3 regions of the Pseudomonas saponiphila genome follow, and region 1 is predicted to be linked to each of the others. Evidence: riboswitches for the same ligand, from Rfam matches in the RefSeq annotation. Region 1 holds a riboswitch; each other region holds the start of a gene.

The links. Region 1 has a riboswitch for cobalamin ahead of cobO (cob(I)yrinic acid a,c-diamide adenosyltransferase). Riboswitches for the same ligand answer to the same signal wherever they lie in the genome.
Region 2: linked by a shared signal. The riboswitch ahead of BLV47_RS18570 (TonB-dependent receptor plug domain-containing protein) and the one ahead of cobO (cob(I)yrinic acid a,c-diamide adenosyltransferase) in region 1 are both predicted to bind cobalamin.
Region 3: linked by a shared signal. The riboswitch ahead of cobW (cobalamin biosynthesis protein CobW) and the one ahead of cobO (cob(I)yrinic acid a,c-diamide adenosyltransferase) in region 1 are both predicted to bind cobalamin.

The regions. Positions count from the first base shown of each region.
Region 1 covers NZ_FNTJ01000001.1:1,607,858-1,615,285, reverse strand. The annotation lists gene BLV47_RS07745 (cobyric acid synthase) at 1-469, opposite strand, end outside; gene cobD (threonine-phosphate decarboxylase CobD) at 466-1,458, opposite strand; gene cbiB (adenosylcobinamide-phosphate synthase CbiB) at 1,451-2,359, opposite strand; gene bluB (5,6-dimethylbenzimidazole synthase) at 2,356-3,006, opposite strand; gene BLV47_RS07725 (cobyrinic acid a,c-diamide synthase CobB) at 2,999-4,321, opposite strand; gene cobO (cob(I)yrinic acid a,c-diamide adenosyltransferase) at 4,332-4,943, opposite strand; cobalamin riboswitch at 5,024-5,256, opposite strand; partial or broken gene BLV47_RS07715 (hypothetical protein) at 5,421-5,729, shown strand; gene istA (IS21 family transposase) at 5,955-7,428, shown strand, end outside.
Region 2 covers NZ_FNTJ01000001.1:3,994,772-4,002,199, forward strand. The annotation lists gene BLV47_RS18560 (arginine N-succinyltransferase) at 1-220, shown strand, start outside; gene BLV47_RS18565 (arginine N-succinyltransferase) at 270-1,406, shown strand; cobalamin riboswitch at 1,365-1,567, shown strand; gene BLV47_RS18570 (TonB-dependent receptor plug domain-containing protein) at 1,720-3,642, shown strand; gene BLV47_RS18575 ((2Fe-2S) ferredoxin domain-containing protein) at 3,654-4,406, shown strand; gene BLV47_RS18580 (ABC transporter substrate-binding protein) at 4,399-5,307, shown strand; gene BLV47_RS18585 (diguanylate cyclase) at 5,682-6,764, opposite strand; gene hglS (2-oxoadipate dioxygenase/decarboxylase HglS) at 7,069-7,428, shown strand, end outside.
Region 3 covers NZ_FNTJ01000001.1:2,504,611-2,512,038, forward strand. The annotation lists gene nfuA (Fe-S biogenesis protein NfuA) at 88-672, shown strand; gene cobM (precorrin-4 C(11)-methyltransferase) at 1,176-1,922, opposite strand; gene BLV47_RS11850 (cobalamin biosynthesis protein) at 2,006-2,419, opposite strand; gene BLV47_RS11855 (CbtA family protein) at 2,416-3,117, opposite strand; gene BLV47_RS11860 (CbtB domain-containing protein) at 3,129-3,317, opposite strand; cobalamin riboswitch at 3,415-3,636, opposite strand; cobalamin riboswitch at 3,710-3,920, shown strand; gene cobW (cobalamin biosynthesis protein CobW) at 4,019-5,089, shown strand; gene cobN (cobaltochelatase subunit CobN) at 5,093-7,428, shown strand, end outside.

The DNA of each region.
Region 1 (7,428 bases):
AGTCCACCGCCTCGGCGAAACCCATGTTGGCGATGTCGCCGGCACGCAGATTGATCTCCGCCGGCGAGCCGGCGCCCTCCACCATCACCACCTCATAAGCACCCCGCAGGCGCTCATGGGAAGCCAGCACCGCCTGCATGGCGATGGCCTTGTAGTCGTGATAGGCCACGGCATTCATGGTGGTCACGGCGCGACCGTGAATGATCACCTGAGAGCCGGTGTCGCTGTTGGGCTTGAGCAACACCGGGTTCATGTCGGTGTGGGGCGCCAGGTTGGCCGCCTGGGCCTGGACCGCCTGGGCCCGACCGATTTCGTCACCTTCGGCGGTCACCGCACTGTTGAGCGCCATGTTCTGCGGCTTGAACGGCACCACGCTGACGCCCTGGCGCAGCAGCCAGCGACACAGCGCGGTAACCAGGGTGCTCTTGCCGGCATCCGAGGTGGTGCCCTGCACCATCAGGGTGGTCATGGGTATTCCTTGCGATAGGCCTGCAGCGCCTGCTCCAGGCGTGTCCAATCGGCATCGTCGGCGGGCAGGCCGAAACGCAGGCTGCTGTTGTGAACGAACAGCCGCAGCAGAATGCCGCGCCGCGCCATGAATTGATAAAGCCGCTCGGCCTCGACGGTAATCAGCCATTGGAACAGTGCACAGCCACCCTGTGGCTTGAAGCCGAAGCCTTCCAGGATCTCACTCAGGCGCTGACTGGCCGCCTCGCTGCGCAGGCGCTGCCGCGCATGCCCCTCGACATCCCGCAGGCACGCCTGTCCCAGCACCCGGGTCGGTCCACTGACCGCCCAGGGCCCCACCTGCTCCGCCAGCAGCTTGAGCAGCCGGCGCTCGGCCAGGACAAACCCCAGGCGCACGCCGGCCAGGCCAAAGAACTTGCCAAACGAACGCAGGACAATCAGCCCCACCTGATGGGCATGGCGGGCCAGGCTCAGGTCCGGGGTGTTGTCCATGAAGGCTTCATCCACCACCAGCCAGCCGCCGCGTTGGGCCAGGCGCGCGTGCCAATCCAGCAGGCGTGCCGGAGTCAGGCTCAGGCCGGTGGGGTTGTTGGGGTTGACCACCACCAGCACATCGAGGCTGTCGAGAAAGAAATCCACTTCCTGCTCCAGCACCTCTCGCACCCGGTAGCCACTGCGGCGCCAGGCTTCGGCGTGCTCGGCATAACAGGGCGACAACACCCCGACCTTGCCCGCCCGCCGCAGTCGCGGCAGCAATTGGATCGCGGCCTGGGAACCGGCCACCGGCAATACCTCGTCGGCTCCGTAATAGGCACAGGCCGCCTGCTCCAGACCGTCATCGGTTTCCGGCAGGCGCGCCCAGGCCCGCAGGGGAATGGCCGGCACGGGAAACGGCCAGGGCGCCAATCCGCTGGACAGGTCCAGCCAGGCTTCTTCGGCAATCCCGTATTCCTGGGCCGCCTTGCGCAACTTTCCACCGTGCTCAAGCATAGAATTCAGCCCCCAGACACAGAATCAACAACCACAGCCAGACACCTCGCTGCACCAACTGCCAGCCACGATCAATGGAGTCGGCACTGGCCGGCTCGCCTTCGCCCAGAGGCGGACGCTGATGCAACTCACCGTGATAGATCGCCGCCCCGCCCAGCTCCACACCCAGGGCTCCCGCTCCGGCCGCCATGACCGGGCCGGCATTCGGGCTGTCCCAGGTCGGGCCCTGGCGGTGCCAGCACCGCAGCGCCAGACGGGTCTTGCCGAGCAAGGCGTAGGTCAGGGCCACCAGACGCGCAGGAATGTAATTGAGCAGGTCGTCGATCTTCGCCGCCGCCCAGCCGAAACGCTCGAAGCGCTCGTTACGGTAGCCCCACATCGCATCCAGAGTGTTGCTCAGGCGATAGAGCACCACCCCCGGCGCGCCGGCCACGGCAAACCAGAACAACGCGGCGAACACCGCGTCGCTGCCGTTCTCCAGCACCGATTCGGTAGCCGCACGGGCCACGGCGGTGGCGTCCAGTTCGCTGGTCTGGCGGCTCACCAGGAACCCCACCCGGCGCCGGGCTTCCTGCAGATCATCGCTGCGCAAGGCCCGGGCCACCGGCTCGACGTGCTCGCCGAGACTGCGCAGGCCCAGCGCGCAATACAGCGCCAGGATCTCCACCAGCCAACCGATGTAGGGCAGCCAGGACAGGGCGGTGGCCAACAGGGTCAGGGGCAGTACCGCCAGCACCCAGGCGCTGACGCCATGGCTGCGCCAGCCTCGGCCCGCAGCGTTGAAACGTTGCTCGATACGATCCGCCATGCGGCCGAAGGCCACCAGCGGATGCCAGCGCTTGGGCTCACCCAGCAGCGCATCCAGCGCCACCCCGGCGACACTCAGCAACGCCACGCTCATTGACTCACTCCCCAGTAATTTTCATACAGCAACTCACTCAATGGCCGGGGCTGCGCCCAGCCCTGCAGCGCCAGCATCGGCGCCGGATAGAACTCGGTAACCGGTCCCAGGCACAGCACGGCCAGGGGCTTGGCACCGGCGGGCAATCCCAGCAGGTCAGCCAGGGCCTGGGGCTCGAACAGCGATACCCAGCCCATGCCCAGGCCTTCGCTGCGCGCCGCCAGCCAGAGGTTCTGAATGGCACAGGACAGCGAGGCCAGGTCCATTTCCGGCAGGGTCCGCCGGCCGAAGACATGCCGCTCGCGGCCATCCATCAGGGCCGCCACCAGCACCTCGGCACAGTCATGAATGCCCTCGACCTTAAGCTGCATGAACTCATCGGAACGCTCGCCCAGCGCCTCGGCGGTGCGCACCCGCTCCTCCTCCACCAACTGCTGGATGCGCCCGCGCAACAGGCGATCGCTGATGCGGATAAAGCGCCAGGGCTGCATCAGCCCCACGCTGGGCGCCTGATGCGCCGCCTCCAGCAAACGGCGCAGCAACTCGGGCGCGACACTGCCACCGGCGAAATGCCGCATGTCCCGGCGTTCGGCGATGGCGCGATACACGGCCTCACGCTCCGCCGCAGAAAATCCCTGCTCACTCACCACTCACACTCCCTGCAGGAGCCGGAGCGAACAATGCCGCTACCGCTGCCGGATTGGATGGAAAGTAGAAGTGCACATAAGAAGCGGTCATGCGTCCATCGCGATACACCGCCTCCGCCCCGCGCCCACCGTTGGGACTGATGCCACGGGCAATCGGCTCAAGGGCGGTCGTGGTCAGGGAGTGATGGTAGGTATGACCACGCAAGCTGCCCTCCGGCAACTCCACGGCCTGCAAGGCCAGGGCCGCCAGACGCTTCTGCATCACCGCCGCGCCGGGCAGCAGCCCCAACAGCTCGGCACTCTGGCCTTCGACATCGGTCAGGGAGTCGAGCAGGTAAAGCATGCCGCCACACTCGGCGAGCAACGGCTTGCCCGCGCCATGGTGGGCACGAATCGCGTCGAGCATGGCGCGGTTCTGCGCCAGGGCCTGGTGATGCAACTCTGGGTAGCCACCGGGCAGGTACAGGCTGTCCGCCTCTGGCAACTGCGCGTCATGGATAGGGGAGAAGAAATGCAACTGCGCGCCCATGGCCCGCAACAGATCGAGGCTGGCACCGTAAGTAAAGGCAAACGCCTCGTCACGGGCCACGGCGATGCGCACCCCCTCCAGCAAAGGCGCGCAAGCCACTGGCGTTGGCGCGGCGAAACTCACCGCAGGCGGCAGCTCCACCTGACAGCTGCTGGCCAGCGCCTCGGCGGCGGCATCCAGGCGCAGGTCGAGATCGTTCAGTTCACGGGCCTGCACCAGCCCCAGGTGGCGGCTGGGCAGTTCGATATCGGTTTCCCGGGACAGGGCGCCGTACCAGCGCAAGCCCTCGGTGAGGCTGCCTTCGAGCAACTGCGCGTGGCGCAAGGTGCCGACCCGGTTGGCCAGCACCCCGGCAAACGGCAGGTCCGGCTGATAACGGGCCAAGCCCAGGGCCAGCGCCCCGAAGGTCTGGGCCATGGCGGTACCATCGATCACACCAAGTACCGGCACCCCGAAATGCCGTGCCAGATCGGCACTGGAGGGCGTGCCGTCGAACAGCCCCATGACCCCTTCGATCAGGATCAGGTCGGCGTCAGCCGCGGCTTCCCAGAGCAAGCGCCGGCTTTCCTGCTCGCCCACCATCCACATGTCCAGCTGGTACACCGGAGCGCCGCTGGCACGTTCGAGAATCATCGGGTCGAGAAAGTCCGGGCCGCATTTGAACACCCGTACCTTGCGCCCCTGATTGCGGTGCAGGCGAGCTAGGGCGGCGGTCACGGTGGTCTTGCCCTGGCCGGAAGCCGGTGCGGCGATCAATACCGCCGGGCAATGACGAACATCGGTCATGAAGTCACACTCACAGCTCAACACCTTTCTGCGCCTTGATGCCGGCCTGGAAGGCATGCTTGACCATGCCCATTTCGGTGACGGTATCCGCCAGTTCGATCAGTTCCGGCTTGGCCCCGCGGCCGGTCACCACCACATGCTGCATGGGCGGACGGGCTTGCAAGTCGCTGAGCACCTGGTCCAGATCCAGGTAGCCGTGCTTGAGGGCGATGTTCAGCTCGTCGAGCACCACCAGACCGATGCCCGGGTCGCTCAGCAGTTCCTTGGATACCGCCCAGGCAGCTTCGGCCGCGGCGATATCGCGCTGGCGGTCCTGGGTTTCCCAGGTAAAGCCCTCGCCCATCACATGAAAACGCACCTGCGGCGCAAAACGCCGGAAGAACAGCTCTTCGCCAGTGCTGTTACGGCCCTTGATGAACTGCACCACGCCGCACTGCATGCCATGGCCCATGGACCGCGCCAGCATGCCGAAAGCCGAACTGCTCTTGCCCTTGCCATTGCCGGTCAGCACCAGCAACAGGCCACATTCGTTGGGCGAGTTGGCGATGCGCTCATCGATCACGGCTTTCTTGCGCAACATGCGCGCCACATGGCGCTCGTCACGATCGGGGGATTCACTCATGGGGCAGCTCTCCGTTGGGGCTGGGGAACGGCGGGCAGGAAAAGGAATAGACGGCGCAAGCCTGGCATCGCCCACCGTGATGCCGTTGGATGGATCAGGCCGGTCTCCGGGCTCATGAGGGGCATTGCTGCCTGACTGCGCGCCTTCCCATGTCGTGGACACAGTGGCATTTGGCGCAGCCTTGACTCATCTACCGTTGCGGGGGCAGCGCCGGAATCGTCGCCATGTCCATCGCTGGAACAGGCCCTGACCGGCTTCCCTGTTTCACTCTGTCGACCAGCGGCCACAGAGCACCTGAAACAAGTCGCGAAGGTTAGAGGGTTGGGGGTGGAGCGTCAATTAAAGCCAGCCGTCGCACAACACACAAAACTGCACCGCATCAACAAACTGGCGCCAATCTTGTGCCACACTCAGCACATTGATATCAAATAGCCATAACTCACCCCAACCGCCAGACAACAACAAGGACGGACCCCGATGCAAGGCATGATCATCAGCAATCCAAAGCTGGAATTCCTGCGCCCGATGCTGGAACGCTGGTTTGATTGCATTGACCGCTACAACGCCATTCGCGGCGATAGCGAAACCCCTTACTGGTTCGACGAGCAGGCCAACCTGGGATTGCTTTCCGCCGCCGCCTGGATGGCGGAGATGGTCAGCCTCGAACGCAGCCCCAGCAAAAAGCAGCAGGAAGAAGGCGCCCGCAACGCCCGCACCGATCTGTACCTGGCCACCCGGGAAGAACGCGCCTACATTCAGGCCACCCAGCGCTGGCCCCAGGTCAATTGCGGATTTCGGAGCACCGTGACCGGCCGTTTCGGTTGATCGTGACCGGTCATTTCGCTAACGCGTGACCGCTCATTTCGGTAGCAACGTGACCGATTTTCCGCCTGTTCCGAAACAGGTGGTCACGGCTTACCGAAATCGCCGGTCACGACTTAGCGAAAGCCTTCCCCTTCGTTGCGCATGACCTGATGCGCCGCCATCCTCGACCGATTTCGGGAGAGGAAGATGGCGGCGCCGCGAGTAGCCATGCGAAACATCAAAGAATGTCTGCGCCTCAAGTTTGAGGCCGGCTTGTCCCACGAGAAGATTGCCCGTGCCTTGCAGCTGTCCAAGGGCGTGGTTAGCAAGTACATCGCGGCGGCGCGGGTGGCCGGGCTGGACTGGCCGGCGCTGGTGGCCATGGACGAGGCCGCGCTGGCGGCCGCCTTGTTTGCACCGACGTCGACGAACAAGCCGCGCGGTGAGCGAGTGCTGCCCGATGTGCTGAGCATCCACCGCGAGTTGCGACGCAAGGGCGTGACCTTGCAGCTGCTGTGGGAGGAATATCTCGCCGCGCATGCGGGCCAGCCGACCTACCGCTACACCCAGTTCGTCGAGCACTACCGGCGCTACGCCCAGACGCTCAAACGTTCGATGCGTCAGCTGCACCGTGCGGGCGAGAAGCTATTCATCGACTATGCCGGGCCGACGCTGCCGGTGGTCGACCCGGCCACCGGCGAAGTGCGCCGGGCGCACATCTTCGTCGCCGCCCTGGGCGCCTCGAATTACACCTATGCCTGCGCGACGCCAGGCGAAACCCAGGTGGACTGGCTGACCTCGCTGGGCCAGGCTCTGACCTACTTTGGCGGCGTGCCGGAAATGGTTGTGCCGGACAATCCGCGCGCCCTGGTCGCCCAGCCGGATCGCTACGAGCCGGGCCTGAACCGGGCCACGCTGGAGTGCGCGCGTCATTACCAGACGGTGATCCTGCCGGCACGGCCACGCAAGCCTCAGGACAAGGCCAAGGCCGAGGTGGCGGTGCAGGTGGTCGAGCGCTGGATCATGGCGCGGCTGCGCCATCGGCAGTTCTTCAGCCTGCATGCGCTTAACCAGGCCATCGCCGAGCTGCTGGAGGATCTGAATCGGCGCCCGTTCAAGCGGCTCGATGGCTGCCGGCGCGACTGGTTCGAGCGCCTGGATCGCCCGGCCTTGCGAGCGCTGCCGGTGCATCCCTACGAGGTCGCCACCTTCAAGCGCTGCAAGGTCAGCATCGACTACCACATCGAGGTCAATGGCAGCTTCTACAGCGTGCCCTCCGCCCTGGCCCGGCAGAACGTGGACGTGCGACTGACGGCACACACCCTGGAAGTGCTGCATGGCAACCGGCGGGTGGCCAGCCACCTGCTGCTGGGGCGACGCGGCGCTTACAGTACCCAGCGCGAGCACATGCCCGCGGCGCACCAGGCGCATCGCGAATGGACGCCACAACGCCTGCTCGACTGGGGCGCGCGGATCGGCCCCTACACGCGCCAACTGATCGATCACCAACTGACCCACAAGCCGCACCCGGAGATGGGCTACCGCGCCTGCCTCGGCCTGCTCTCGCTGGCCCGGCGCTATGGCAATGCACGCCTGGAAGCCGCTGCCGAACGTGCCGTACACCTGCGCGCCTTCACCGGGCGCAGCGTGCGCAACCTGCTCCAGCAAGGCCTGGATCAAC
Region 2 (7,428 bases), 2.4 Mb from region 1:
GCTGCGCTCGATCATTCAGAGCCGGGTCGCGGTCAGTTACCTGAGCCCGCAGAGCGGCCAGGGCCGCCACTGGCTGCTGAGCAACGACCGGTTGCAGGGCTTTCGCGCGATCGTCGTGCCCCTCGACGAAGCCCCGGGCGACGTGATCGGCCTGGATCAGGCGATGCTCCAGGCCCTGCAATTGACACCGGGCGAGCCGGTGCGGGGAGTGGCGTTATGAGCCGCCCCGGGGTTTACCGCGGCCCCCGGCAGCGCCAGGGAGCTGTGCCATGATCGTCCGTCCGGTGCGCGTCAGCGATCTGCCGGCGCTGCTGAAGCTGCTGCAAGGCAGCCCTCGCGAGTTGAACAACCTCTCCACCGACCCCGAGCGCCTGGCTCATCGGCTGCGCTGGGCCCAGCGCACCTTCGCCAATCAGGTGGAACGGGCCGATGCCGACTACCTGTTCGTGCTGGAGGACGACGATCTGCAAGTGATCGGCGTCTGCGCTGTGAGCGGCGCCATCGGCCTGCGCGAGCCCAGCTACCACTACCGGCTGGGCATCAGCCGCGGCCGCGCCCCGGAACTGGGCATCGACAGAGAGATTCCGACCCTGTTCCTGTGCAACGAGATGACCGGGCAATCCCTGCTCTGCTCGCTGTACCTGCGCCACGACCAGCGCCAGGGCTACGCCGGGCGCCTGCTGTCCACCGCGCGCCTGCTGTTCGTCGCCGAGTACCCGCAGCTGTTCGGCGACAAACTGGTGGCCGAGTTGCGGGGCCAGCTCGACAGCCAGGGCCGTTCGCCGTTCTGGGACAGCCTGGGGCGGCACTTCTTCAAGATGGACTTCCAGCAGGCCAATCGCCTGTCCAGCCAGGGCAGCAAGTCCTTCATCAGCGAACTCATGCCGCGCCAGCCGCTGTACACCTGCCTGCTCAGCCCCGACGCCCAGGCCGCCATCGGCCAGGCCCACCACAGCACCGAACAGGCGGTGAGCATCCTGCGGGGCGAAGGTTTCAACCATCAGGGCTGCATCGACATCTTCGACGGCGGGCCGCTGATCGAGGCCGAGGTGACGAAGATCCGCAGCGTGCGTGAAAGCCAGACCCTGCCCCTGTTGGTGGGCACTCCGGACGCGCAGGCGCCGGTGTGGCTGATTCACAACCGGCGCCTGGAGAGCTGCCGCATCACCGCCGCTCCCGGGCGCCTGGTATCCGGCTGCCTGCTGGTGGACCGCCTGACCGCCAAGCGCCTGCAACTGCAGCCCGGTGACACAGTCAGAGCAGTGCAAGCGGCAAGCGGCAAGCGGCAAGCTTCAAGCTGCAAGCAACAGCTTTTAGCTTGCCGCTTGAAACTTGGAGCTTGGAGCTCGCAGCTTCGCTGCGTAACATGCTGCCCAGCTTCAGGTGCCTCATGCCGCCGTGCATGAGGTGAAACGGGAAACCGGTGCGCCCCTTCAGGGCTAGTCCGGTGCTGCCCCCGCAACGGTAAGCGAGTGCTGCATTCAACAGGCCACTGTACCCAAGGTATGGGAAGGCGAATGCCGCCAGACTCGCAAGCCCGGAGACCGGCCTGGAACTTCTGTTTGGCAATCCTGCGGTGGGCGGGCATGGGCCGGTAAGGTCGCGCGCCCGTGGCCGATACCTTCTCCTGCGTGCTTCCCGAAGACACTTTCGAGAAGACCAAGAATGACAACGATCGAAACCTTCCCTGCATGCGCCTGGCGTGCACCTCGCCGCGGCATGAGCGGCGCCCTGCTCGGCTGCCTGTTCAGCCCCCTGCTGCTGGCGGACGACGCGCCACTGGAACTGCAGCCGCAATCGATTTTTGCCCCTTCGGTGGAGTCCACCGCCGTGGCCGAAATGGCCCGCTACGGCAGCAAGCTGGAGATCATCGATCGCCAGCAGATCGAACGCGCCGGCCCCAGCAGCGACATCACCCGGGTCCTGCAGATGTATGTGCCGGGCCTGTACGTAGCACCGAAAAACGGCCCCTTCGACTACGGCACCTATTCCCTGCTGGGGGGGCGCAACGACGACACCCTGATCCTGCTGGACGGCGTGCGCCTGAACAACCGGCTGTACGGCGGCCTGTACCTGGACACCCTGCCGGCCAACGCCATCGAGCGCATCGAGGTGCTCAAGGGCGGCCAGAGCCTGCTGTTCGGCACCCAGGCAGTGTCCGGGGTGATCAACATCGTCACCCGCAACCCGCAGACCCGCGACGTCTCCGGCGAGGCCAACCTGGGCCTGGACAGCTTCATGGGCACCAGCGGCGATGCCCGCGCCGAACGCATCGTCAGCAACGGCCTGGGCGACCTGGGCCTCTTGGCCTATGTCAGCCACAACCGCTCCGACGGTTACCAGCCGTTTCGCAACAGCGCCTACAACGCCAACACCCGGGACAGGAAACGCAGCTATGAAGTGACCACCTTCGGCGCCAAGGCGATCCAGGGCTTTGCCGACGACTCGCGGCTGGAGCTGTTCTACCAGTACAGCGACGCCAACTTGGATTTCGCCCGCCCGCTGAACAACAAGAAGACCACCAACGAGCGCATCCAGCAGATCGCCACCGCGACCTTCGAACAGCGCCTGAGCGAAGGTTTCAGCTACTTCGTCAAAGGCCATGTCAACGACTGGGACACCCGCTATACCCGCATCAACACCACCGAGGGCGGGGGCAGCAAAGTGATCAACCACAACGACTACTGGGGCTTCACCGACTGGGGCCTGCAGGCCGAGGGCAAGGCCGAACTGGACGGCGGCCACGTGCTGCTGTTCGGCAGCGACAACCAGTGGTTCAAGGGCCAGGACGACGTGCTCAAGATCGACGACAACAGCGCCCAGGCCAATGCCCTCTACGCTCAGTTGCGCCCGGTAGTGGCAGCCCTGCCCGACTGGCACCCGAGCATCGGCGTGCGTCACGAGAAGATCAGCGGCGGCGAAAGCGCCACGGTGGGCATGCTCACCTCGCTGTATGACCTCTCGCCCCACTGGCAACTGCGCGGCCAGTTCGGCAGTGCCTTCAAGCTGCCCAATGCCGAGCAACTGTTCGCCAACGAGGACGATGAACGAGGCAACCGCCACCTCAAGCCGGAAAAGAGCCTGAATGCCGAGCTGGGCCTGGACTACCAGGGCAGCCTGCTGGCCGGCGACTTCAACGCCAGCGGCACGCTGTTCCAGCGCAAGATCGACGACCTGATCGCCCTCGACGGCATCGACTGGGTCAATGGCCAGGGACGGATCAAGGTACGCGGCATCGAGATCGACGGGCGCTGGCAGTTCAGCCCGCAGTGGACCCTCTCGGCGGACCTGACCCGCAACCTGGTGGAGTCGCGCAACGGCGTGACCCTGAGCAATATCCCCGGCTTCTTCGCCCGCTCGCGGCTGGGCTTCGAAGCCCCCGACCAGATGTGGGGCGTGGGCGGGGCAATCCGCTACATCGGCCAGATCGACAGCCCGAAAAAGATCGACTACGGCCACTATTCGGTGGTCGACGCCGATGCCTATCGCTACCTCGACACGGCCCGGCAGCATCGCCTGAGCCTGCTGCTGGAAAACCTCTTCGACCGCGACTACAGCACCAGCATCGCCAGCAACACCCCACGGGTGGATAACCTGGGGCGCCCCTTCACCACCGAGGTGCGCTACACCTACCGCTTCTGAGGACGAGTGCCATGCACAAGGATTATCAACGGGTGCTGTTCGTCGGCCCCGGCCTGAACAGCGGAGCCCTGGGCGAGGCGTTTCGCCGCGAGCTTCATCAACTGCGAGGCAACGACGCCAGCACCCGGGTGATCGACACCCTGGACGGCTTCGACAGCCTCTGGGCCGCCTTCGACGAACCCTTGCCCGAGAACGGCGCGGCGCTGCTGGTGGTGGACCTGGAGCCCAGCTCCGACGGCGCCTACCTGGATTGGCTGCGCGACGAGCTGGGACGCCTGGCCCGCGCCCACCCGCAAGCGCCGCAACCGTGGGTCACCGCCCAGGCCTTGGGCCGCCGCGGGCTGGACGCGGCCCAGGCCTGCGCCAGCATTGGCCAGCGCGAACGCCACCTGCCCTGCGACAAGGTCAACGCGGTGGCCAGCGACCCGGACTGGTCACGGGTGCCGCCCCATGCCCGCCAGGTGTTCCTGTGCACCGGCCCGCGCTGCGTGCGACGCGGCGCCCTGGCGCTGTGGAAGACCCTGCGCCGCGAACTGCTGCGCCTGGAGCACCTGGAAACACCCGGCGGCGTGCTGCTGACCCGCACCGCCTGCCAATTCCCCTGCAACCTGGGACCGCTACTCACCGTGCACCCGGATGGCTGCTGGTATCGAGTACGCGATGACGGCGAAGTGCTGCGCCTGGTGCAGCAGCACCTGGTCCAGGGCGAACCGGTGGCGCAACTGCAGATTCCCACGCCCTATGGAGGGCCGGCGCATGCCTAGCAGACTGCTCGGCCTGCTGCTGTGGCTGGCGGCCCTGCCGGCCCTGGCGCAGCACTATGAAAACTGCGGCAAGCGCTGGGAAATTGCCGGACCGCCACAGCGCATCGTCGCCCTCAACCAGCACAGCGCCGACCTGCTGCTGGCCCTGGGCGCCGGGCCAGCGATGATCGGCGTGGCCTACCTGGACGACGATGCCGGGGCCGACGGGCACTACCACGGTGTACCGGTGATCGCCCGGCAGTATCCCTCGGCGGAAGTGCTCTACAGCCTCAAGCCCGATCTGGTGGTGGGCGGCTTTGCCTCAGCGTTCCCGGAAAACTTCAGCTCCCGACGACACCTGAGCGCCATAGGCGTAGGCAGCTACCTGCTGGAGTCGGCCTGCGCCGGGCACAGCGAAGACTACTTCGGGCATATCCGTCGCGACCTGCTGACCCTGGGCCGCCTGTTGCAGCAGGAGACCCGGGCCGCGCAACTGATCGCCGAGCAACAGGCCAACCTCGACGCGGCAGCGGCCCTGTACCAGGGACGCAACCGGCCTGCGGTGTTCTACCTCGACAGCGAGGTCAACGGCCTGGCCAGCCAGGGTCGCCGCGGTTTTGTCGGCGTGCTGCTGCAGGCCGCCGGAGCGCGCAACAGCATGGCCTCTGTCGATCACCCGCAGCTGCGGGTGAATAGCGAGACGCTGCTGATCAACGACCCGGACGTGCTGCTGTTGGCCGATGCCCTGTGGTCACCGGCCTCGCGCAAGCGCCAGTTGCTGGGCAGCGATCCCGTGCTGTCGCGGCTGCGGGCGGTGCGCGAGCAGCGCCTGATCGAGATTCCCTTCAGCCAACTGGTGCCGGGCATCGCCAGCGCCCGCAGCGCCCTGGAACTGGCCCGGCGCCTGCACCCCGCCCTGTAGGAGCCGGCTTGCCGGCGAAGCGAGCGCCGCCAATCCCGCGCCTCGCTCCGAAGCCTTCGCGGGCGAGCCCGCTCCTACAGACCGCACCCGATGTAGGAGCCGGCTTGCCGGCGAAGCGAGCGCCGCCAGTCCCGCGCCACGCCCGAAGCTTTCGCGGGCGAGCCCGCTCCTACAGACCGCACCCGATGTAGGAGCCGGCTTGCAGGCGAAGCGAGCGCCGCCAGTCCCGCGCCACGCCCGAAGCCTTCGCGGGCGAGCCCGCTCCTACAGACCGCACCCGATGTAGGAGCCGGCTTGCCGGCGAAGCGAGCGCCGCCAGTCCTGCGCCGCGCCCGAAGCCTTCGCGGCGAGCCCGCTCCTACGGGGAGCCGGTGTTACAGAGGATTCAACACCTTGCGCGAAGGCAGCTGCGGCGGATGACAGGTGACGTTGTTACGACCGCCACTCTTGGCCACATACAAGGCCTGATCGGCATCGTTGAGCCAGTCCATGGCCTCGTCATGCCCGAGACTGAAGGCCGCCAGACCAATGCTCAGGCTGACCTGCAACGCCGGGTTCTGCTCATGACCCAGGGCCGCAAAGCGCCCACGCAGGGCCTCCATCAAATCCGCGGCATGGGCCAGCGGCACGTCCGGCAGTATCACGCAGAATTCGTCGCCGCCATAACGCCCGGCCTGGTCGCTGGCCCGCAGGTTCTGCCGCAGAAGCTTGCTCAACTGGCGCAGCACCCCATCACCGGCCACATGGCCGTAGGTGTCGTTGATGGCCTTGAAGTGATCGATGTCGATCAGGGCGATGGCGCCGCCGCGGCCCTGGCGCTTGCAGCGCTGGAACTCGACCTCCAGCTGGTCCTTCCAGGCCCCGTGATTGAGTAGCCCGGTCAGGCTGTCGGTGCGACTGCGGGCCAGCAGCTCGCGCTTGTGCTGCCCCAGGGTGGCCGCCTGGCGGTAGCAGATGTAGCCCAGGGTCATGGGGTACAGGGTCAGCATCGGCAGACAGGCGTACAGCTGCAGCGGCGTGGTCTGGGGGATGAACGACGGGCCGAACAGCCACAGGCCCAGGCCAATGCCCAGGGCCTGGGCCAGACTGCCGGCGAGAAAGAAGCGCACCCCGCCCAGGGCGATGTTGTTCATCGCCATCATCCCCAGGGTGGTGGCCAGCGGCAGCGGATTGAAGTGCATGGCCGCCACCCAGAAACCGCCCGCCAGCGAGTCCACCAGCAAGTTGCGGTGCTCGGCGCGAAACGGCACCCGTGCCCAGCGCGCCCACTGATAGGCCAGGTGCGGCCAGACAAAGGCGTTGAACAGCATCAGCCCCCAGACCCAGGGCGCCGGTTGCAGCGGCCACATCCCGGCAGCCACGCACAGCAAGCCCAGGCCCAAGCCGAGAATCCGCGATTTATACAGCCTCCTGGCCAATGACAGTCCCTTTCCTCTGGTGTACTGCGCAGGGGCCAAGTTGCCTCCGTCCAGCGATGGGAAAGATGCCGCGAGCGGTAGCGGGGGGATCGACCGTTGCAAGTCTAGCCACACAGTTCCAAAACGCCATCAGCGCGCGCAGCCTGCCCGCTCCGCTCGGGCCCGCCGTGCGGGAATCTGCCCGTCGGCCCCAAGAGGCGCTGCAAGCCAGCGCCCCCATGCATTCGTTTGCAGAATGAAGTTCAGAGGAAACTTCGTTTGTCAGCCTCGGCACCGGCCAGCAGAATCGAGGCCGATCCGTACCTCTCTCGCTTCGCCATCCACTGCCACGGGAAACCTGTCCATGAGCAACCAGCGCTTCGTCAGTCCTGACCTGATCCGCCAGGGATTTTCCCGGGCGATGTCGGATATGTACCGCGAGGAGGTGCCCCTCTACGGCGCCCTGATGGAACTGGTGGCCCAGGTCAATGCCCGGGTGCTGGAGCAGCAACCGGCGATTGCCCGGCACCTGCAGCGCAGCGGCGAACTGCAGCGCCTGGACCTGGAGCGCCACGGCGCGATCCGCGTCGGCACCGCCGCGGAGCTGGCGACCCTGGCCCGGTTGTTCGCGGTGATGGGCATGCAGCCGGTGGGCTACTACGACCTGACCCCGGCCGGGGTACCGGTGCATTCCACGGCCTTTCGCGCGGTGCACGAAGAAGCC
Region 3 (7,428 bases), 900 kb from region 1:
TACCAAGGTCTATCCCGACAAAAATACTGGGACTTTGTCGGCGGCTTCGATTGGCGTAAACTGCGCCCACGTCTGCGAGGAACCACCATGAGCGCCATAACCATTACCGACGCCGCCCACGATTATCTGGCTGATCTGCTGTCCAAGCAGAACACCCCGGGGATTGGCATCCGCATCTTCATCACCCAGCCAGGTACTCAGTACGCCGAGACCTGCATCGCCTATTGCAAGCCGGGCGAAGAGAAACCCGAAGACAAGGCCCTGGGCCTGAAGAGCTTCACCGCCTATATCGACGCCTTCAGCGAGGGTTTCCTCGATGATGCGGTGGTCGATTACGCCACCGACCGCATGGGCGGCCAACTGACCATCAAGGCGCCCAACGCCAAGGTGCCGATGGTCAATGCCGACAGCCCGATCAACGAGCGCATCAACTACTACCTGCAAACCGAGATCAACCCGGGGTTGGCCAGCCATGGCGGCCAGGTCAGCCTGATCGACGTGGTGGACGACGGCATCGCCGTGCTGCAATTCGGCGGTGGTTGCCAGGGCTGCGGCCAGGCCGACGTGACCTTGAAGGAAGGCATCGAGCGCACCCTGCTCGAGCGCATCCCCGAGCTCAAGGGTGTACGTGATGTCACCGACCACACGCAGAAAGAAAACGCCTACTACTAAGGCGTTCACTGCGGCATGAAAAACGGCGCCCCGTGAGCGCCGTTTTTTTATGCCCGCAAACCAGCGCTCCGAAAAAAAGCCTCCGTAGGAGCCGGCTTGCCGGCGAAAGGGCTCTAGAGCCTTGCACCAGTTCCCAGATCGCCTTCGCTGGCAAGCCAGCTCCTACAAAGCCTCCAGCGCGCCAACGCAGTAACTCCAACCTCGTAGGAGCCGGCTTGCCGGCGAAAGGGCTCTAGAGCCTTGCACCAATTCCCAGATCGCCTTCGCTGGCAAGCCAGCTCCTACAAAGCCTCCAGCGCGCCAACACAGGAACTCCAACCTCGTAGGAGCCGGCTTGCCGGCGAAAGGGCTCTAGAGCCTTGTACCAATTCCCAGATCGCCTTCGCTGGCAAGCCAGCTCCTACAAAGCCTCCAGCGCGCCAACATAGGAACTCCAACCTCGTAGGAGCCGGCTCGCCGGCGAAAGGGCCCGCAAGCCTTGCATCAATGCCGAGATAAGGGGGTCAGGGGCGATAGAGGTGCGCGTGCCCGGCGCGGTACAGCGACGATTCGCTGAACGCGTCCGTGGCCAGTACCCGGCCTACCAGAATCAGCGCCGTGCGCCGGAAGCCCTTGGCCGCAACCTTCTTGGCAATGTCCGCCAGGGTGCCCAGCGCCCAGTCCTGATCCGGCCAGGTGGCCCGATGCACCACGGCAATCGGGCAGTCGGCGCCGTAATGGGGCAGCAGCTCGGCGACGATCTTTTCCAGGTGATTGACCCCCAGGTGGATCGCCATGGTGGCGCCGTGGGCCGCGAGGCTGGCGAACTCTTCGCCGGCGGGCATGGCGGTCTTGTCCGCATAGCGGGTCAGGATCACGCTCTGGGACACATCCGGCAGGGTCAATTCGGCCCCCAGCAGGGCGGCGCAGGCAGCGGTGGCGGTGACTCCGGGGACGATCTCGTAGGGAATGCCCAGCTCCCGCAGGCAGCGGATCTGTTCGCCGATGGCGCCATACAGGCTCGGGTCCCCGGAGTGCACCCGGGCCACATCCTGGCCTTGGGCATGGGCCTCGCGGATCGCCTCGATGATCTGTTCCAGGTGCAGTTCGGCACTGTTGATCACCCGGTCCGCACGGTGACCTTCGAGGACGGCCGCGGGCACCAGCGAGCCGGCGTAGATGATCACCGGGCAGCGATGGATCAGGCGCTGGCCCTTGACGGTGATCAGCTCCGGGTCGCCGGGGCCGGCACCGATGAAATAGACAGTCATGGCTGTGTCCTGTGAAAAAAAAGGCGGGAACAGGGCCGCAGATGAACGATGTTCATATTCGCGACGGGGAATTGTCGGCCAGTTTACCGGCTGGCGGCCAATGCGAGGGTGGCCTGGGCGTATTTCTGGCGGGGGATCAACAGCCGGGCCGGACCGGGGTGCAACTGTTCGGCCAGGGCCAGGGCGGCGCTTTCGGCAACGCCGTAGCAGCCGCTGCGTTCAAAGGCAATCTGCGAGCGGTGGCTCAGGCGCGAGGCGTATGGCGCCAGTTGACTGCTGCTGAAGCAGGTCAGCGGCAGGGCCAGTTGATCCGCCAGTTGCAGCAGGCCGGGCTCGTTGCGCTTCAGGTCGATGCTGGCCAGGGCCAGGAGTTGCCCGCTCTCCAGGCGGTGGGCTTGCAGTACCTGCTCAAGCAGGGCGCGCAGCGTGGTCACTGGGCAGCCCTTCCGGCAACCCAGGCCGACCACCAGGGCCGGCGCCGCGCGCATGTCGATCATGCCGGGTACAGGTCCGTGTTCTTGCGCCGGAACAGCCAGGCGCTGATCAGCCCCAGGGCCAGCCAGAAGGCGGCATTGGTCAACTGCGAGGCAATCTTGAACTGTGCTTCCAGCGCTTCTGGCGCCAGCATCGAGTGCACTTCAGGTTGGGGCGCGCCGATCACGTGGGGCACGGCGATAATCGCCACGCCCAGCAGTTTCAGCAGCCAATGGCCGGCGAACACGATCAGGGCAATGCCCACTGCGGTGGACGCGGCAGTCCCGATCCACCACACCTGGCGCTGCACCAGGTCGGCGGCTGCAGTGCCCGGCAATTCCGGCGGCAGGCCCAGAGTGGGCGCCAGGCAGAAGGTCGCATAGCCGGCGAGCCCCCAGAGCAGGCCTTGCGAGGCACGGCTGGGCGCGCGCAGGGTGTAGAGCCCGGCCAGCATCAGGGCGAAGCCGACCGCTACCACCAGATTGCCGCCGGTGGTGGACAGCGTGCGCTGCCAGCCGTCTTCCGGCTCCCAGGCTTCGGCATCGTGGCTGTGCGCGGCCATGGCGCCGGAGGCATGTTCATGGGCTTCGGCGGCCGGAGCCTGTTCATAGGTTTCCGCCTGCAGGATCAGCGGAGCGACCCACAAGCTTTGCAGCAGGGTCAGCAGCAGGGCCGCCAGCAGCCCGGTGAACCCTGCGGTTTGCGCAATACGCTTGATCATCTCGGCAAGTCTCAATGGCAAGGGAAGGCGGCGCTGTGACGGGTGTCGTGGGCGGCGTTGTGCACCGCTTCGATATGGGAGAAACCGGCGAAATACACCAGGCAGGCGCCCAGCAGCGACGCGCCGATGGCGGCCACCAGACGCTGGCTCAGGGTGGAGGTGCTGCTGGCGGAATGGCTGGTGCTGCTGATGATCGACATGGCGCTTCCCTTTGGAGTGTCGGCTGGGGAGGAGCGCAGCAAAACCCCGCGTGAGGAGCACGCAGGGTTTGCAACAGCGCCCGCCCACCGCGGGTTTGTTATGTAAGTGTTGCGGGCCGGTCTCCGGGCTCGCGAGGGGCAGGGCTGACGCCATGCCGCTAAGTGTCGCCTTCCCATGCCGGGGCACAGTGGATCTGACACTTCGCTCGCTTACCGTTGCGGGGGCAGCACCGGACTGGTCACGGCCTTTTAGTTAAGCACGTGATTCACCGGTTTCCCGTTTCACCCTGTGAAGGGCACCCGTAACAAGGCGCGTAGCAAATCATGGGCGGGGTGATGCCGTCAATTGCGCCAGGCGCTGCATTGCCGATTGACCGTCCCCCGCGCTCTGCGTAGCCTTGCGCGTTCGAGGTTCTTCGGCCAGCGGTCGAAGCTAAGAAGGGAACGCGGTCGATGCCGCGGCTGCCCCCGCAACTGTGATGGGTTGGATTGCTGCAAGGCCACTGCATGGGCGTCGACGACGCCGGCGGGAAGGCGCAGCAAGCGTCGGTCGCGTACCGGCAAGCCCTCAGCCAGGAGACCTGCCTCGATCGAAGATTCTCACTACAACCGGGCGGGGTGATCCGGTGGCGAAATCTCCGCGCGCCTTCGCGCTGCGGTTCTCGTCCCGTATGCCCGCCACCTTTGCCTAGGGGCATCCGATGAAAACACTGGCCAAACTTCCCGTCACCATCGTCACCGGCTTCCTTGGCTCGGGTAAGACCACCTTGCTGCGGCACATGCTGGACAACGCCCAGGGCCGGCGCATCGCGGTGATCGTCAACGAGTTCGGCGAGCTGGGCATCGATGGCGAAATCCTCAAACAATGCGCCATCGGCTGCACCGAGGAAGAGGCCAGCGGCCGGGTCTACGAGCTGGCCAACGGCTGCCTGTGCTGCACCGTGCAGGAAGAGTTCTTCCCGGTGATGCGTGAACTGGTGGCGCGCCGTGGCGATCTGGACCACATCCTCATCGAAACCTCCGGCCTGGCCCTGCCCAAGCCCCTGGTCCAGGCCTTCCAGTGGCCGGAAATCCGCAGTGCCTGCACCGTCGACGCGGTGATCACCGTGGTCGACAGCCCGGCCGTGGCCGCCGGCACCTTTGCCGCGTTCCCCGAGCAAGTAGACGCCCAGCGCAAGCTCGACCCCAACCTGGACCACGAATCGCCGCTGCACGAGCTGTTCGCCGACCAGCTGTCCAGCGCCGACCTGGTGATCCTCAACAAGACCGACCTGATCGATCCCGCAGACCTGGCCAAGGTGCGCCTGGAAGTGGCCGAGGAACTGCCGCCGGCGGTCAAGGTCATCGAAGCCAGCAGCGGCCGCCTGCCACTGGACGTGCTGCTGGGCCTGGGCGCCGGTTCCGAGGAACACATCGACAGCCGTCACAGCCACCACGACCATCACCACGACGGCGATGACGACCACGACGACCACGACCACGACGCCTTCGATTCCATCTCCATCGAACTGCCCCAGGCCGACGAAAGCCTGCTGCTGGACGCCCTGACCCAGCTGGTGGTCAAGCACGGCATCCTGCGGGTCAAGGGCTTTGCCGCGATCCCCAACAAGCCGATGCGCCTGCTGATCCAGGGCGTGGGCACCCGCTTCGACAAACACTTCGACCGCAAGTGGGGCGCCGATGAAGCCCGCACCACGCGCCTGGTGCTGATCGGCCAGGAACTGGACGCCGCCCAGCTCGAAGCGCAACTGCGCGCCGCGCTCAGCGTGTAAGCCATGCACCTGCTCAGGACCCAGCCCGGCGGTTTTGTCGCGGACGACAACATCGCCGACCTCGGACAAACCCCCGCCGAACTGGTGATCCTGTGCAGCGGCGACTCCAGCCTGGCGCTGCTGGCGGACGCCGCCGAGCAGTTGCCCGAGGACTACCCCAGCTTTCGCCTGGCCAATCCGATGCAGGTGCAGAACCATGCCTCGGTCGACCTGTATGTCGACCAGGTGCTGCGCCATGCCAAGGTGATCCTGATCTCCCTGCACGGCGGTATCGCCTACTGGCGCTACGGTGTCGAGCGGCTGGTGGAGCTGTCCCAGCGCGGCGTGCAGCTGATCCTGGTGCCGGGGGACGATCGCCCCGACCCCGAACTCAGCGACCTGAGCACTGTGCCTGCCATCGAGCGCGACCGCCTGTGGCAGTTCCTGCGCCAGGGCGGGCGCGACAATGCCTTGAATTTCTATCGCTGCCTGGCCAGCGGCCTGCTGGGGCGCGACTACCCTTGGAGCGAACCGCAGACTCTGCCACGCACGGCGATCTATCACCCGCAAAAAAGCCAGGCCGCCCTCAGCGACTGGCAGGGCGATTGGCAGCCTGGCCAAGCCGTGGCGGCGCTGCTGTTCTACCGCTCCCACCTGCAGGCGGCCAACACTGGTTTCATCGATCTGTTCTGCCAGCGCCTGCAAGCGGCGGGGCTCAACCCCTTGCCGATCGCCGTGGCCAGCCTCAAGGAAGCCGGCTGCCTGAGTCAGGTTGAAGACTGGCTGGATGAAACCGCGGCCGGGGTGATCCTCAACACCACCGGCTTTGCCCAATCCAGCCCCGAGGCCCCGCACCTGCGGCCGTTCCGGCGCAATATCCCGGTGATCCAGGCCATCTGCGCCCAGGACAACGAGCCGGGCTGGCGCGACAGCGAGCAGGGCCTGGGCCCGCGGGACCTGGCCATGCACATCGCCTTGCCGGAGCTGGACGGGCGCATCATCAGCCGGCCCATCAGCTTCAAGGACCTGGCCTGGCGCAGCGAGCGCAGCCAGTCGGACGTGGTGTGCTACCGCGGCCAGCCCGAGCGCATGGATTTTGTCGCCGAGCTGGCCCGGCGCTGGGTCGAACTGGGGCGCCTGGACAACGGCGACAAACGCATTGCCCTGGTGCTGGCCAACTACCCGACCCGGGACGGGCGCATCGGCAACGGCGTCGGCCTGGATACCCCGGCAGCGGCATTGAATATCCTCAAGGCCCTGCGCGCTGAAGGCTATCCGCTGCCGGCCGAGTTGCCCGCCAGCGGCAGCGAGCTGATCCGGCAGTTGCTGGGTGGGGTCAGCAACGACCTGGACAGCCTCGACCAGCGTCCGTGCCAGCAAAGCCTGGCCCTGGACGACTACGCGGCGATGTTCCAGGCGCTGCCGCCAGTCAATCGCGAGGCGGTGCTGCAACGCTGGGGCGCACCGCAGCAAGACCCGATGTTCCGCAACGGGCGGATGATGATCGCCGGCCTGCGCTTTGGCCTGACCTTCGTCGGCATCCAGCCGGCCCGGGGTTATCAGGTGGACCCCAGCGCGGTCTACCACGACCCGGACCTGGTGCCGCCCCATGGCTACCTGGCGTTCTACTTCTGGTTGCGCCAGACCTACGGCGCCCATGCGCTGATTCACGTCGGCAAGCACGGCAACCTGGAATGGCTGCCGGGCAAGGGCGTCGGCCTGTCGCAGAACTGCTGGCCGGACGCGCTACTGGGGCCGCTGCCGAACATCTATCCGTTCATCGTCAACGACCCGGGGGAGGGCGCCCAGGCCAAGCGCCGCACCCAGGCGGTGATCATCGACCATCTGATGCCGCCGCTGACCCGCGCCGAAACCTACGGCCCGCTGCGCAACCTGGAACTGCTGGCGGACGAATACTACGAAGCCCAACTGCTGGATCCACGGCGCGCGCGGGAGCTGCAGCGGGACATTCTGCAACTGGTGCGCGAAACCCATATCGACCGTGAGCTGCAACTGGAGGGTGCCCTCGACAGCGACGCCGATGCCGCCATCTGGCTGCCGCGGCTGGACACCTACCTGTGCGATCTCAAGGAATCGCAGATCCGCGATGGCCTGCACGTGTTCGGCGAATCCCCCGAGGGCCGCTTGCGCCTCGACACCCTGCTGGCCTTGCTGCGCATTCCCCGGGGCGATGGCAAGGGCGCTCACGCCAGCTTGCTGCGGGCCCTGGCCAAGGCCTTCGGCCTGGATTTCGATCCATTGGACTGCGCCCTGGCCGAACCCTGGACCGGGCGTCGGCCGCAAGCGTTACGGCAGATCAGTGATGCGCTGTGGCGTACCGCTGGCGATGCGCGCGAGCG